DNA from 2 places in the Pseudomonas sp. DTU_2021_1001937_2_SI_NGA_ILE_001 genome. Region 2 is predicted to be linked to the other one. Evidence: predicted binding sites of a transcription regulator. Region 2 holds the regulator's gene; the other holds the start of a gene.

Region 1 (7,481 bases), 670 kb from region 2:
ACGCGGGTCGATAACCAGTTGGTGGAAATCATCGACGTGGAGAAGATCCTCGCCGAGGTGGCGCCCATCACCGAATCGGTGTCGGCGGGTCTGGTCGACGAAGCGACCCAGCACAAGGCGGTTTCACTGCGTGTGCTGACAGTCGACGACTCCTCCGTGGCGCGCAAGCAGGTCAGCCGCTGCCTGGAAACCGTGGGCGTGGAAGTGGTCGCGCTCAACGACGGGCGCCAGGCGCTGGATTACCTGCAGGGCATGCTCGCCGAGGGCAAGAATCCCGAGGAAGAATTCCTCATGATGATTTCCGACATTGAAATGCCGGAGATGGATGGCTATACCTTGACGGCAGCCATCCGCAGCGATCCGCGCATGAAGAACATGCACATCACCTTGCATACCTCGTTGTCGGGGGTGTTCAACCAGGCGATGGTGAAGAAAGTGGGGGCTGACGATTTCCTGGCGAAATTCCGCCCTGACGATCTGGCGGCCCGTGTGGTCGCGAGGATCAAGGCAGCAGACCAAAGCTAGGGTTTCCCTGGTGTTCACATGATTTGAGAGGCGGCACCTTGTCTACGGGTAATTTGGATTTTGAACAGTTCCGGGTCTTTCTGGAAAAAGCCTGTGGCATCCTGCTGGGCGAGAACAAGCAGTACCTGGTTTCAAGCCGTCTCAACAAGCTGATGGAACAGCAGGGCATCAAGTCCCTGGGCGAGTTGGTGCAGCGGATCCAGTCGCAGCCTCGCGGCGGTTTGCGCGAGCAGGTGATCGATGCCATGACCACCAACGAAACCTTGTGGTTTCGTGATACCTACCCGTTCGAGGTGCTCAAGAACAAGGTATTGCCCGAGCAGATCAAGGCCAGCCCCGGCCAGCGTCTGCGGATCTGGTCGGCTGCCTGCTCTTCGGGGCAGGAGCCGTTCTCGTTGTCGATGTCCATCGATGAGTTCGAACGCAGCAATCCGGGTCAGCTCAAGTCCGGTGTGCAGATCGTGGCCACCGACCTGTCGAGCGCCATGCTCAACAACTGCAAGACCGGCGAGTACGACAGCCTGGCCATCGGTCGTGGTTTGTCGAGCGAGCGGCTGCAGCGCTATTTCGACACCAAGGGTCCCGGGCGCTGGGCAGTCAAGGCGCCGATCAAGAATCGCGTGGAGTTCCGCCCGATCAACCTGCTCGACAGCTACGCCAGCCTGGGCAAGTTCGATATCGTGTTCTGTCGCAACGTGCTGATCTACTTCTCCGCCGAGGTGAAGAAAGACATCCTGTTGCGCATTCATGGTGTGCTCAAGCCGGGTGGCTACCTGTTCCTGGGGGCATCGGAGGCGCTCAACGGCTTGCCGGACCATTACCAGATGGTGCAGTGCAGTCCAGGGATCATCTACAAGGCCAAGTAATCACGACATGGCTGCTTCCGGGTCGTACCGGAAGCTTGCGCGGGAGCGACACCGTCCTCGAAAGAGGCGCCGGTTTCGCTCCCGTCTTCGTTTCTGGGTGCGGGCAAGGGCGGCAGTGGCACTGGCAAAAAAACGGCACCCGTCTTGCCGCCTTCCTCGTGTGCAGGGGAAAAGACTTGCCGCTTTTCTGGCATCACTGCCGTGGAGTGGCGGTGCAGGCCCTGTAAATCAAGGGTTTCAGGAAGTGGCACGCTGATTGCTTTCTCCATTGCACGAACATCAGGTCAACCGGAAAGGTTTCCCGACATGAGCATCAGCTTCGATAAAGCGCTTGGTATCCACGAAAAAGCCCTGAGCTATCGTGCGCAACGTGCAGAGGTGTTGGCCAACAACATCTCCAACGCCGATACCCCGAACTACAAGGCACGTGACCTGGAGTTCTCTGCGGTACTGGCGGCCGAGAGCGAGAAGGCCAGCAAGGGTCAGTTCGCCCTGAACACCACCAATAGCCGTCATATCGAAGCCCAGGGCATGGGCGGTGACAACGAGGGGGTGCTGATGTATCGCACGCCGTCGCAGCCGTCGCTGGACCAGAACACCGTCGATGCTCAGGTCGAACAGGCCAACTACACCGAGAACGCCATGGGTTTCCAGGCCAGCTTCACGCTGCTCAACAGCAAGTTCAAGGGGCTGGTCTCGGCCCTTCGCGGAGAGTAATCCATGTCACTGTCCAATGTATTCAACATTGCCGGTAGCGCCATGAGTGCCCAGACCACGCGTCTGAACACCACGGCCAGTAACATCGCCAACGCCGAGACCGTGTCTTCGAGCCTGGATCAGACCTACCGTGCCCGTCACCCGGTGTTCGCCACCGTGCTGCAGGGTCAGCAGTCGATCTCCGGTGGCTCGCTGTTCCAGGATCAGGGACAGGCCGGGCAGGGTGTGCAGGTGGCGGGCATCATTGAGGATCCTTCCAATCTCGAGGCGCGCTACGAGCCCGATCATCCATCGGCCGACCAGAACGGCTACGTCTACTACCCCAATGTCAATGTCGTCGAGGAAATGGCCGACATGATCTCCGCCAGCCGGTCGTTCCAGACCAACGTGGAAATCATGAACACCGCCAAGACGATGATGCAGAAAGTCTTGACCCTCGGTCAGTAAGGAGCGGTAGAACATGGCCGTTGAAAACGACGTTTCGAAAAACTTCGTCAACTCGCTGCAGAACCCGACTTCCTCCGCCAAGAGCGAGCAGAAGACCGGGACCAGCGCACTGGGCAAGGATGCATTCCTGCAATTGCTCGTGACCCAGATGAAGAACCAGAACCCGCTGGATCCCCAGGACAACACCGAGTTCGTCTCGCAGCTGGCGCAGTTCAGCAGCCTGGAAAGCATGCAGAACCTGACTTCGTCGGTGGATGCCATCGCTACCAGCTACAAGTCTTCGCAGGCACTGCAGGCTTCTTCGCTGGTGGGGCGCTCGGTCACTGTGGATACCGGTACTGTCTATCTGGATCCGGCCAAGGGGCTTACCGGTTCGGTGGTGCTGCCTGCTTCCAGCGCATCGACCACCATCAGTGTCTACGACGCCGACAACAACCTGGTCGATACCATCGACCTGGGTGCTCAATCGGCAGGTACCCAGAGCTTCACCTGGGATGGCACGGGAAGCGACGGTGCTGCCCTGGCGGCAGGTAATTACACGTTCAAGGCCAATGCCTCGATCAGTGGGACCGGCACTGCCCTGACCACCTACCTGCCGGCCACCGTCAATAGCGTGACGACCGCCGCCAGTGGTTCGGACATGACCCTTAATCTGGCAGGCGGTAGCAGTATCGCGCTGTCCAAAGTACAGACCATCGGATTGTAAGAGCCGACCAAACGGCGAGGAGTGGTAAATGTCATTCAATATCGGCCTGAGTGGGCTCTACGCAGCGAACAAGAGTCTGGACGTGACCGGCAACAACATTGCCAACGTCGCGACGACGGGGTTCAAGGCGTCCCGTACCGAATTCCAGGACCAGTACGCGCAATCCATTCGCGGCACCTCCGGTAACGTCAACAGCGGTAGCGGCGTGGTCGTGGGTGCGGTGGCTCAGCAGTTCCAGCAGGGCAACCTGACTACCGGTACCGGCAATAGCCTGGACCTGGCCATCAACGGCAACGGTTTCTTCCAGCTGAGCAATAACGGCGAGAAGCTCTACACTCGTGCTGGTGCCTTTCACACTGACAAGGATGGTTTCGTCGTCAACAGCTCGGGTATGAACCTGCAGGGCTACAACGTCGACGAGAACGGCAGTGTAGTGGTTGGTACGCTGTCGAATCTGCGTGTCGATTCTTCCAACCTGGCGCCGAGCGTGACCACGGCCATCACCAACGTGGCGAACCTGAACACCACGACGGCGGTGCCTTCGATCGCTACGTTCGATCCGACCGATACCAAGAGCTACAACCTCAAGTACGATACACCGGTGTATGACTCCCAGGGTAACGCGCACAAGCTGGAAAGCTATTTCGTCAAGACCGGTGTCAACACCTGGGACATGTACAGCTTGATCGATGGGCGGATTATCTCCGATCCGGCAGCCAACCCTACCGGTTCTGCGCTGACCGACGACAAGGTCTCGCTGACCTTCGATGCGGCGGGCAAGCTGATCCTCAGTGGTACTGGGGTGCCCACCAGTGGTACTAACGTCGAGTTCAATACCGACGGGACTTTTTCCATCAAGAACTGGGTGCCGGGCGTTCAGACTGCCACTACGCCTGCCGTAGTCTGGGCCGCCAACGGTGCCTCTGGTCCGGTAGACTCCACTGGCGCAGCTTCGTCCATTCGCCTGGACATGACTGGCATCACTCAGACCGCCTCGGTTTCCGGACTGGTCACCCAGAGCCAGAACGGCTATGCCACCGGCCAGATCAGCGCCCTGAGCATCGACGCCACCGGCAACATGTTCGCCACCTACACCAACGGCCAATCCAAGGTGATTGGCCAGGTGTCGCTGACCAGCTTCGCCAACGTGCAAGGCCTGGCTTCGGCGGGTGGTACCAACTGGCGTGAAACCTTCTCCTCCGGCGTGCCGGTGAGCGGTACGCCGCAAAGCGGCACCCTGGGTTACATCACCGGCCAGGCGCTGGAAGACTCCAACGTCGATCTGACCGCCGAGCTGGTGAACCTGATCAAGGCGCAGAGCAACTACCAGGCCAACGCCAAGACCATTTCCACCCAGAGCACCATCATGCAGACCACTATCCAGATGACCTGATAGCGGCTCTACCGAAAAACCCCTGCCTTGTTGCAGGGGTTTTTTGTTTAAGGACCAATACTGCTCGGTTCACCGGGTAGGAGCGGCTTTAGCCGCGAAGCGACCGCATGTTCACAGCAGGTGCGCTGAATTTCCTGGGGCTTTCGCGGCTAAAGCCAATGCTGGTCAGTTAGGGGCTGATCTGACTTTTGTTGGAGCGAGCTTGCTCGCGAAGAGGCCGGCAAAACCCATGCATCTGTTGTAAACGTGACGCAGCCATCGCGAGCAAGCTCGCTCCAACGATCCAATCGATCAGTATTGGTTTCAAGGAGGCTCAGATCGAGCAGTCGGACTTCACATAGGAGCCGTTCAGGCGTTTCCAGCCCCAGCCTGGGCTGGTCTGAGCGCACACCACGCGGTCGGCGCCTTGCCATTTGTAATAGCGGGCAGGGGCAGCCTCGGTGACAAGGGCGGCGCAAAGCAGGGCAGTGCTGAACATGGTGGTGATGGGTATGGGGAATCGCATGTCGATGCCCTCAAGGTTGCGATGCCAACACGATAAAACACCGTTCTGGCAATGGCAAAGCCGAGTCGCGCAGTTTTTTTGGCGGCCCGTAGGCTGATTCCTGTCGCGGGGCGGCAGGACTTCGCCGCTGCGTGAGTGGAGGCATATTGCCACTTTCTCGCAAGCGCCCGTGAATGCTGGGGGTTGGCGTATTTTCAGCGGGCTTGGAAAGTTGGTTCAAAAATTGCTTTGCCTGTTTCAGTACAGCTACAGGCGGCAAGTGCCTGTCGGAGGAGACAGACTGTGGACAAGTTGCTTTACGTCGCGATGAGCGGGGCCTCGGAAAACGCCCTGGCGCAGAAGGTACGTGCCAACAACCTGGCGAACGTATCCACCACCGGTTTTCAACGTGACTTCGAACAGGCGCGTTCCATGCCGGTGTTCGGTGAGGTCATGCCGTCGCGTGCCTATGCCATGAGCGAGCGGCCAGGCACCGATCTTTCCGGCGGGCCGCTGATCGAGACCGGTCGCGACCTGGATATTGCGGTGAAGGGTGATGGCTGGATCGCCGTTCAGACTCCCGATGGCGGCGAAGCCTATACCCGCAGTGCCGGCATGAACATCGATGCCTTGGGCATGCTGCGCGCTGCCAACGGCTTGCCGGTCATGGGCAACGGCGGTCCGATCGCCGTGCCGCCGCAACAACAGATCGAGATCGGTTCCGACGGCACCATCAGTGTCCGCTCCCTCGGCGAAAGCCCGCAGGTGATGGCGCAGATCGACCGTATCAAGCTGGTCAATCCGGGACTGAACAATCTGGAGAAAGGTCCGGATGGCCTGATCCATACCAAGAACGGCCAGGCCGCCGAGGTGGATGCCAACGTGCGCGTCGAGTCGGGTGTGCTGCAGGCCAGCAACGTCAATGCGGTCGAAGAAATGACCTCGATCCTGGCGCTGTCCCGACAGTTCGAACTGCACGTGAAAATGATGAAGACCGCCGAAGAAGACGACCAGGCCATGGCTCGCGTCTTGCAGATTGGCTAACCATTGACAGCTCGCGCCGGTAATTCGGCGCCCGAGGAGAAACTCCATGCTTCCAGCTCTCTACGTCGCCAAGACTGGCCTGTCTGCCCAAGACACCAACCTGACGACCATTTCCAACAACCTGGCCAACGTCTCGACCACCGGCTTCAAGCGTGATCGTGCCGAATTCCAGGACCTGCTGTACCAGATCAAGCGTCAGCCTGGCGCACAGTCCACCCAGGACAGCGAGCTGCCTTCGGGCCTGCAGGTCGGTACCGGTGTGCGCATCGTCGGCACCCAGAAGAGCTTCGTCGCCGGCAGCCTGCAGACCACCGAAAACCCGCTGGACATGGCGGTCAACGGTCGCGGCTTCTTCCAGATCATGCAGCCTGACGGCACCCTGGCCTACACCCGTGATGGCACCTTTCACCTCAATTCCAACGGTCAGATCGTCACCTCCAACGGCTTCGCCCTGGAGCCGGCCATCGTCGTGCCGCAGAACGCGCAGACCTTCACCGTGGCCCAGGACGGTACCGTATCGGTGACCCTGGCCGGTGCCACCGCAACGCCGCAGGTGATCGGCAACATCCAGACCGCCGACTTCATCAACCCGGCCGGCCTGCAGGCCATGGGCGGCAACCTGTTCGTCGAGACCGCCTCCAGCGGTGCGCCGAACGTCGGCCAGCCAGGCCTCAATGGCTTGGGGCCGGTGCTGCAGAACACCCTGGAAAACTCCAACGTCAGCACGGTCGAGGAACTGGTGAACATGATCACCACCCAGCGCGCTTACGAGATGAACTCCAAGGTGATCTCGACCGCCGATCAGATGATGCAGAACCTGGTACAAAACCTGTAAGAACTGATGCACCTGCTCAATCCGTCAAGGCGCCGACACGGCGCCTGCTACACCGCGAGGTTTCAAGAGTCATGAAGCGCTTTTCTGTCCTGCGTTTTCCCGTGCTGGTCGCTCCACTGTGCGCTGCTTTGCTGATGAGCGGCTGCGTGGCGCCGACCGCCAAGCCCGATGACCCTTACTACGCTCCGGTGTTGCCGCGCACGCCGATGTCGGCGGCCGCCAACAATGGCGCCATCTACCAGGCCGGTTTCGAGCAGAACCTCTACGGCGACCGCAAGGCGTTCCGGGTCGGTGACATCATCACCATCACCCTGTCCGAGCGCATGGCCGCCAGCAAGGCGGCCAGTTCCGATCTCAGCAAGAACAGCACCAACAGCATCGGCCTGACTTCGCTGTTCGGCTCGGGGCTGACCACCAACAACCCGATCGGCAGCAATGACCTGAGTCTCAACGCCGGCTACACC
Region 2 (7,481 bases):
GCTGGCTGCAGCCGGCTACTGGAACGTCAGCCCGGAAAGTTTCATGGACCAGCCGGCACAAGTGGCCGACGACACGGCCATCGACTATTACGTCATCAATGCGCGCAGCGTGCAGTACCTGCCCGACGGCAAGGTCCAGTACGAGATGACCGCCGACAAGGTCGAGCACCTGAAGGCCACCGAGGTGTCCCTGGTGACCACCCCGGACCTGCAGATGTACCGTGGCACGCTCTACCCCTGGCATGTGCAGAGTACCCGTGCCGAGGTCTCGCCCTCCGGGGACCAGGTGGAGCTGATCGACAACGTTCGCGTGGCGCGCACCGATGAAAAGCAACGCGCGACCATCATCACCAGCAGTCGGATGACTGTATTCCCACAGAAGCAATATGCGCAGACCGAGCAAGCCGTTAAAATCGACGCCGCCGGCGGTGTCAGCACGGCGGTCGGGATGAAAGCCTATTTGAAAGACGGCAGGATGGACCTGTTGTCCAAAGTAAGAGGACAGTATGACGCTCGTTAAAACCCTCCCTTTATTGCTCGGCCTGGGCGCAGCACTGGGAAGCGCGAGCGCCTGGTCCCTGCCGACCGACCGTGATCAGCCGATCCACATCCAGTCCGACGACGCGCAGCTGGACGACAAAAAAGGCATCGCCACCTATAAAGGCAACGTAATCATCACCCAGGGCTCGATGAAGATCACCGGCAACACCGTGACCATCACCCGCAATGCCCAGGGCGAAGTCGACGTGTTCACTTCGGTGGGCAACCTGGCCTATTACGAGCAGAAGCCCGCGGTGGACAAGCCCATCGTCCAGGCCTATGCCGTCACCATCCAGTACTACGCGGCGCAGGATCGCATCGTGCTGATCGACAAGGCCAAGGTCATCAACGACGGCAACACCTCCGAAGGCGAGAAGATCGTCTACGACACCGTGCGCCAGGTCGTCAGTGCCGGCCGCGCCACAGGCAACCAGGTCACCGCGCCACGTCCGCGCATCGACATGGTCATCCAGCCGAAAAAGAAAACCGAACAGCAGCAGAAGGCGCAGTAAATGGCGACGCTTAAAGCCCAGCACCTGGCCAAGAGCTACAAGAGCCGCCAGGTCGTACGCGATGTCAGCCTGTCCATCGACAGCGGTCAGATCGTCGGCCTGCTGGGCCCCAATGGCGCCGGCAAGACGACCTGCTTCTACATGATTGTCGGCCTGGTCCAGGCCGACCAGGGCCGCGTACTGATCGACGACCTGGACGTCAGTCACCAGCCCATGCACGGCCGCGCCCGTGCCGGCATCGGCTATCTGCCACAGGAAGCCTCGATCTTCCGCAAGCTGAGCGTGGCCGACAACATCATGGCGATCCTCGAGACCCGCAAGGAACTCGATGCCGCCGCCCGCCGCAAGGAACTGGAAAGCCTCCTGCAGGAATTCCACATCACCCACATCCGCGACAGCCTCGGCATGAGCCTGTCCGGTGGTGAACGCCGCCGCGTGGAGATCGCCCGCGCCCTGGCCACCTCGCCGAAGTTCATCCTGCTCGACGAACCCTTCGCCGGTGTAGACCCGATTTCGGTCGGCGACATCAAGCAGATCATCCATCACCTCAAGGCCAAGGGCATCGGTGTCCTGATCACCGACCACAACGTGCGTGAGACCCTGGACATCTGCGAAACCGCCTACATCGTCAACGACGGCCAGCTGATCGCCGAAGGCGATGCCGAGACCATCCTGGCCAACCAGCTGGTGAAAGAGGTTTACCTGGGCCACGAATTCCGCCTCTGACAGCGCTCAGGCTGTTGACAACAGATTATTTGTCATGACGCTCTAGGCAAGCACTCGGGCTTCAGGCATATAATTTGCTTATAAGGCGGCGCCCAGGCGCCCTGTAGTGGATGGCGCTCTCCGGCGCCGGCGAATGAAGGTGTTGAGCAACTGCCATGAAACCATCGCTAGTCTTGAGAATGGGCCAGCAGCTGACGATGACGCCGCAGCTGCAACAGGCCATCCGCTTGCTTCAGCTCTCGACCCTGGATCTGCAACAAGAGATCCAGGAAGCGCTGGAATCCAACCCGATGCTGGAACGCCAGGAAGAAGGCGACGACTTCGACAATTCCGACCCCATGGCGGACAACGTCGAGAACAAGGTGACCAGCGAGCCACAGGAACCGACCTTCCAGGAAACCGCCACCACGGTGGACAACCTCGAGGAAGGCGACTGGAACGAGCGCATCCCCAATGAGCTGCCGGTCGACACCGCCTGGGAAGACATCTACCAGACCAGTGCCAGCAGCCTGCCCAGCAGCGACGACGATGACTGGGACTTCACCACCCGCACCTCGGTCGGCGAGAGCCTGCAAAGCCATCTGCTCTGGCAGCTCAACGTCGCACCGATGTCCGACACCGATCGCCTGATCGCCGTCACCCTCATCGACTGCATCAACGACCAGGGCTACCTGGAAGAATCCCTCGACGAACTGCTGGAAGCCTTCGACCCGGAGCTGGATATCGAGCTCGATGAGATCGAGGCCGTGCTGCATCGCATCCAGCAGTTCGAACCGGCCGGGGTGGGGGCGCGCACCCTCGGCGAATGCCTGTTGCTGCAACTGCGCCAGCTGCCCGCCAAGACCCCTTGGCTGAGCGAAGCCCAGCGCCTGGTCAGCGACTTCATCGACCTGCTCGGCGGTCGCGACTATTCGCAGCTGATGCGGCGCATGAAGCTCAAGGAAGACGAACTGCGCCAGGTCATCGAACTGGTGCAGAGCCTCAACCCCCGCCCTGGTTCGCAGATCGAGTCCAGCGAGCCGGAGTACGTGGTGCCTGACGTGATCGTGCGCAAGGACAGCGACCGCTGGCTGGTGGAGCTGAACCAGGAGGCGGTGCCACGCCTGCGCGTCAACCCGCAGTACGCCGGTTTCGTACGCCGCGCCGACACCAGCGCCGACAACACCTTCATGCGCAACCAGTTGCAGGAAGCGCGCTGGTTCATCAAGAGCCTGCAGAGCCGCAACGAAACGCTGATGAAGGTCGCCACGCAGATCGTCGAGCACCAGCGCGGCTTCCTGGAGTACGGCGACGAAGCCATGAAACCGCTGGTCCTGCACGACATCGCCGAAGCGGTAGGCATGCACGAATCGACCATTTCCCGGGTCACCACGCAGAAGTTCATGCATACGCCACGCGGCATATACGAGTTGAAATACTTCTTCTCCAGCCACGTCAGCACCTCCGAAGGCGGCGAATGCTCGTCCACGGCGATCCGCGCCATCATCAAGAAACTGGTGGCCGCGGAAAATCAGAAAAAGCCATTGAGTGACAGCAAGATCGCTGGTTTACTGGAGGCACAAGGCATTCAAGTCGCCCGTCGCACCGTCGCCAAGTACCGCGAATCGCTGGGCATTGCACCCTCCAGCGAGCGCAAGCGGCTGATGTGACCGATGGGGTTCAGGCGGCGATCCCGAGCTCGATCGCAGCCGAACCCGGCCAAAGCGTTCCAGTGGCAGGCACGGCCTGCCTCTTATGCACAGGCAAAGGAGAGAGCAGTATGCAAGTCAACATCAGTGGACACCAACTGGAAGTGACCAAGCCCCTGCGCGAATATGTGGAGCTCAAACTCAAGAAACTCGAAGGACATTACGACAAGATCACCAATGTCCAGGTCACCATGACGGTCGAGAAGCTGAAACAGAAAATCGAAGCCACGATGCATATCCCTGGTGGTGAAGTGGTGGCCAACGCCGAACATGACGACATGTATGCGGCCATCGACCTGCTCACCGACAAGCTCGACAGACAATTGCTCAAGCACAAGGAAAAGCAGCAAAGCATCCTCAAGGGTGCGACCGCTCGCTAACACACCCGACCCATGATCCGACTTGAAGATATCCTGACCCCCGGCCGTTCCCTGGTGAACGTGCCGGGCGGCAGCAAGAAGCGCGTACTCGAACAGATTGCCAACCTGATCGGCCGTGAAGTACCGCAACTCGAAGCCAATACCGTATTCGAAAGCCTCGTGGCCCGTGAAAAGCTCGGCTCCACGGGCTTTGGCAATGGCATTGCCATTCCCCACTGCCGCCTCGCCAACTGCTCATCGCCGGTCAGTGCGGTGCTGCACCTGGAAACCCCGGTCGACTTCGACGCCATCGACGGCGCGCCCGTCGACCTGCTGTTCGTGCTGCTGGTCCCCGAGGCTGCCACCAACGAGCACCTCGAACTGCTGCGCCAGATCGCCAGCATGCTCGACCGCGACGAGGTCCGCCGGCAGCTGCGCGCCGCGCCAAGCAGCGATGCGCTGTACCAGGCAGTGCTGAAAGAACTCAAGGGCCATTGACCATGAGCCCGCGCATGATCGTCGTCAGTGGTCGTTCCGGTTCCGGCAAGAGCACTGCGCTCGACATGCTGGAAGACAACGGTTTCTACTGCGTCGACAATCTGCCAGCGGGCCTGCTGCCCGAGCTGGCGGAACGCGCACTGCTCAACACCGAACAGACCGAGCCGCTGCTGGCGGTCTCGATCGACGCGCGCAACATGCCCAGCCATCTGAGCCGCTTTCCGCAGATCCTGGAAGAACTCCGCGCCCGACATATCCAGTGCGACGTGCTCTACCTGGACGCCGATGATGCCACCCTGCTCAAGCGTTTTTCGGAAACCCGTCGCCGCCATCCGTTGAGCAGCTCGCAGCGCTCCCTGGCCGAAGCCATCCACGACGAGAGCCTGCTGCTCGGCCCGATCGTCGACCTGGCCGACCTGAAGATCAACACCACGCACCTGAACCTTTACCAGCTGCGCGACACCATCAAGTTGCGCCTGCTGAACAAGCCGGAACCCGGCACCGCGTTTCTCATCGAATCCTTCGGCTTCAAGCGCGGCATGCCGGTGGATGCCGATCTGGTGTTCGACGTGCGATGTCTGCCCAACCCTTACTGGAAGCCGGAGCTGCGCGAGCATTCCGGTCTGGACCCGGTGGTGGCCGAGTACCTGGCAGCGCAGCCAGACGTAGAAGAGATGTTCCAGGACATCTTCGCCTATCTGAACAAATGGCTGCCGCGCTTCGCGGCCAGCAACCGTTCCTATGTCACCATTGCCATTGGCTGCACCGGCGGGCACCACCGCTCGGTCTACCTGACCGAACGCCTGGGCCAGATCCTGCAACAAACACTCAAGAACGTTCAGGTCCGTCACCGCGACCTCAGCTGAAGGACTTTCACTGCGATGCCCGTTCGTCAAATCACCATCATCAACAAACTGGGCCTGCACGCCCGGGCCGCTGCCAAGTTCGTCGGCGTGGCCGGCAAGTTCCCCTGCCAGATCAAGGTCGGCCGCTCGCCGGAGAGCCTGGTGGACGGCAAGAGCATCATGGCCGTCATGATGCTGGCCGCTGGCAAGGGCACCGACATCCACCTGTTCGCCGAAGGCGAACAGGACGAGCAGGCTCTCGATGGCCTGGTCGAGCTGATCAACAACAAGTTCGATGAAGGCGAGTGACCACGCCAGCGAGCACAAAAAAGGGGATGCCACACGGTATCCCCTTTTTCGTGATCGCCTGGGCGTCTAGGCACCCAGCCATGTGACCGCGTGGGCCACCAGCAGGACAACTCCGCCAAACAACAACAGGCTGCCCAGAACCCGGCGCAAGCGCTTGAGACGCACGCCCGCAGTACTTGAACCTCTACCCTGCGCGGCTTTTTCCACCACGAGCATCAGCCCAGCGCTGCCTGGTAGCGGCGCGCCACTTCATCCCAATTGATGACGTTGTAGAAGGCACCGATGTATTCGGCGCGGCGGTTCTGGTACTTCAGGTAGTAGGCGTGCTCCCAGACATCCAGGCCCAGGATCGGCGTGTTGCCGTGCATCAGCGGGCTGTCCTGGTTCGCGCTGTGCTCGACCACCAGTTTTTTCTCTGGGGTAACGCTCAGCCAGGCCCAGCCGCTGCCGAAGCGCTTGACCGCCGCGTCGGTGAACGCACTCTTGAAGGCTTCGAAGCCGCCCAGTTGCGTATCGATGGCCTGGGCCAGCACACCGCTTGGCTGGCCACCGCCCTGGGGCTTCATCACGGTCCAGAACAGCGAGTGGTTGGCGTGCCCGCCGCCGTGGTTGATGACCACCGGGCGCAGGTTTTCCGGCAGGCTGTTGACCCTGGCCACCAGCTCTTCGACCGGCAGCGACTCGTACTCGGTGCCGGCGATGGCCTTGTTGATGTTATCGATGTAGGTCTGGTGGTGCTTGGTGTGGTGGATCTGCATGGTTTGCGTGTCGACGTGCGGCTCCAGCGCCTCGTAGGCGTAGGGCAGTGCAGGCAAGGTATAGGGCATATCAGTGGACTCCTTGGTATTGGCCGATCGGCGAATGCCGGCGCACGCCAGGCTCACGCTCACCCACGCCGCTCAGCAGGCGCTGGGTGCGCGGGTACTCACCGTGTTCGCTGATGAAATTCAGCAGCTCGGCATAGGTGTGGTTGCTGTGGCGCAAGGCCGCCTGGCGCAGGGCTTCGGGCAGCCGTGGGTTCTGAACGGCCTGCAGCAGCCGCTGATGGATAGCGCAGAGGTATTCGGCGCTCTCCTCCGGCTGCCCCAGGCTCAGGTGCAGGTCGGCCAGGTTGTGATGGGAAATGACGCAGGCGGCCACGGCTTCGTCCGCGTCCGCCCAGCGCTCGAACAGCACCTGGGCGAGCGCCAGGGCCTGAAGGTACAACTCACGAGCCTCGACCCAGTCGCCGAGGTTGAAACAGCGATTGGCCTGTTCGATGGTGCGTTTCCAATGCTGCATGATCACCTCCAGAACGCCGGGCGCGACTCGCTCAGATCCCGCCGGCGGTGAGTTTTTCGGGGTTGAGCAACGTCTCCAGCTGGCTGCGTTGCAGGTCGGTGTGTTCCAGGGCCACATCGATAATGGGGCGGCCCTGCTGGTAGGCCTTCTTGGCGATCTCGGCGGCCTTCTGGTAACCGATGATCGGGTTGAGTGCGGTGACCAGGATCGGGTTGCGCGACAGCGCCTCCTGGAGCTTGGCCTGGTTGACCTTGAAGCTGGCGATGGCCTTGTCGGCCAGCAGGCGGCTGGCGTTGGCCAGCAGCTCGATACTGCGCATCAGGTTGTCGGCGATGATCGGCAACATCACGTTCAGCTCGAAGTTGCCCGACTGCCCGGCCACCGTGATCGCCGCGTCGTTGCCGATCACTTGGGCGGCGACCATGGCGGTGGCCTCGGGGATCACCGGGTTGACCTTGCCCGGCATGATCGACGACCCGGGCTGCAAGGCTTCGAGTTCGATCTCACCAAGCCCGGCCAAGGGGCCGGAGTTCATCCAGCGCAGGTCGTTGGCGATCTTCATCAGCGAGACCGCAGTGGCCTTGAGCTGACCGGAGACGGCCACGGCGGTGTCCTGCGAACCGATCAGCGCAAACAGGTTCTGGCCAGGGGTGAAGGTCACTCCGCTCAGGGCACTCAGGTGAGCATTGAAGCGCTGGGCGAATTCGGGGTGGGCGTTGATGC

The links. The regulator sigma-54, encoded in region 2, starts transcription at its own class of promoters, with help from an activator protein. The targets are predictions, from matches to a motif close to ANTGGCATNNANNTTGCTNT.
Region 1: a site for sigma-54 is predicted at 1,635-1,654, ahead of flgB (flagellar basal body rod protein FlgB). Genes of this name have one in related genera too.

Annotation. Positions count from the first base shown of each region.
Region 1 covers NZ_CP135971.1:1,990,573-1,998,053, reverse strand. The annotation lists gene RRX38_RS08345 (chemotaxis protein CheV) at 1-525, shown strand, start outside; gene cheR (protein-glutamate O-methyltransferase CheR) at 564-1,391, shown strand; gene flgB (flagellar basal body rod protein FlgB) at 1,698-2,108, shown strand; gene flgC (flagellar basal body rod protein FlgC) at 2,112-2,555, shown strand; gene RRX38_RS08325 (flagellar hook assembly protein FlgD) at 2,569-3,261, shown strand; gene flgE (flagellar hook protein FlgE) at 3,290-4,654, shown strand; gene RRX38_RS08315 (hypothetical protein) at 4,968-5,132, opposite strand; gene RRX38_RS08310 (flagellar basal body rod protein FlgF) at 5,442-6,182, shown strand; gene flgG (flagellar basal-body rod protein FlgG) at 6,229-7,017, shown strand; gene flgH (flagellar basal body L-ring protein FlgH) at 7,089-7,481, shown strand, end outside.
Region 2 covers NZ_CP135971.1:2,661,864-2,669,344, forward strand. The annotation lists gene lptC (LPS export ABC transporter periplasmic protein LptC) at 1-520, shown strand, start outside; gene lptA (lipopolysaccharide transport periplasmic protein LptA) at 507-1,052, shown strand; gene lptB (LPS export ABC transporter ATP-binding protein) at 1,053-1,778, shown strand; gene RRX38_RS11415 (RNA polymerase factor sigma-54) at 1,934-3,427, shown strand; gene hpf (ribosome hibernation-promoting factor, HPF/YfiA family) at 3,538-3,846, shown strand; gene ptsN (PTS IIA-like nitrogen regulatory protein PtsN) at 3,859-4,323, shown strand; gene rapZ (RNase adapter RapZ) at 4,326-5,189, shown strand; gene RRX38_RS11435 (HPr family phosphocarrier protein) at 5,205-5,477, shown strand; gene RRX38_RS11440 (superoxide dismutase) at 5,693-6,304, opposite strand; gene RRX38_RS11445 (hypothetical protein) at 6,306-6,758, opposite strand; gene RRX38_RS11450 (class II fumarate hydratase) at 6,790-7,481, opposite strand, start outside.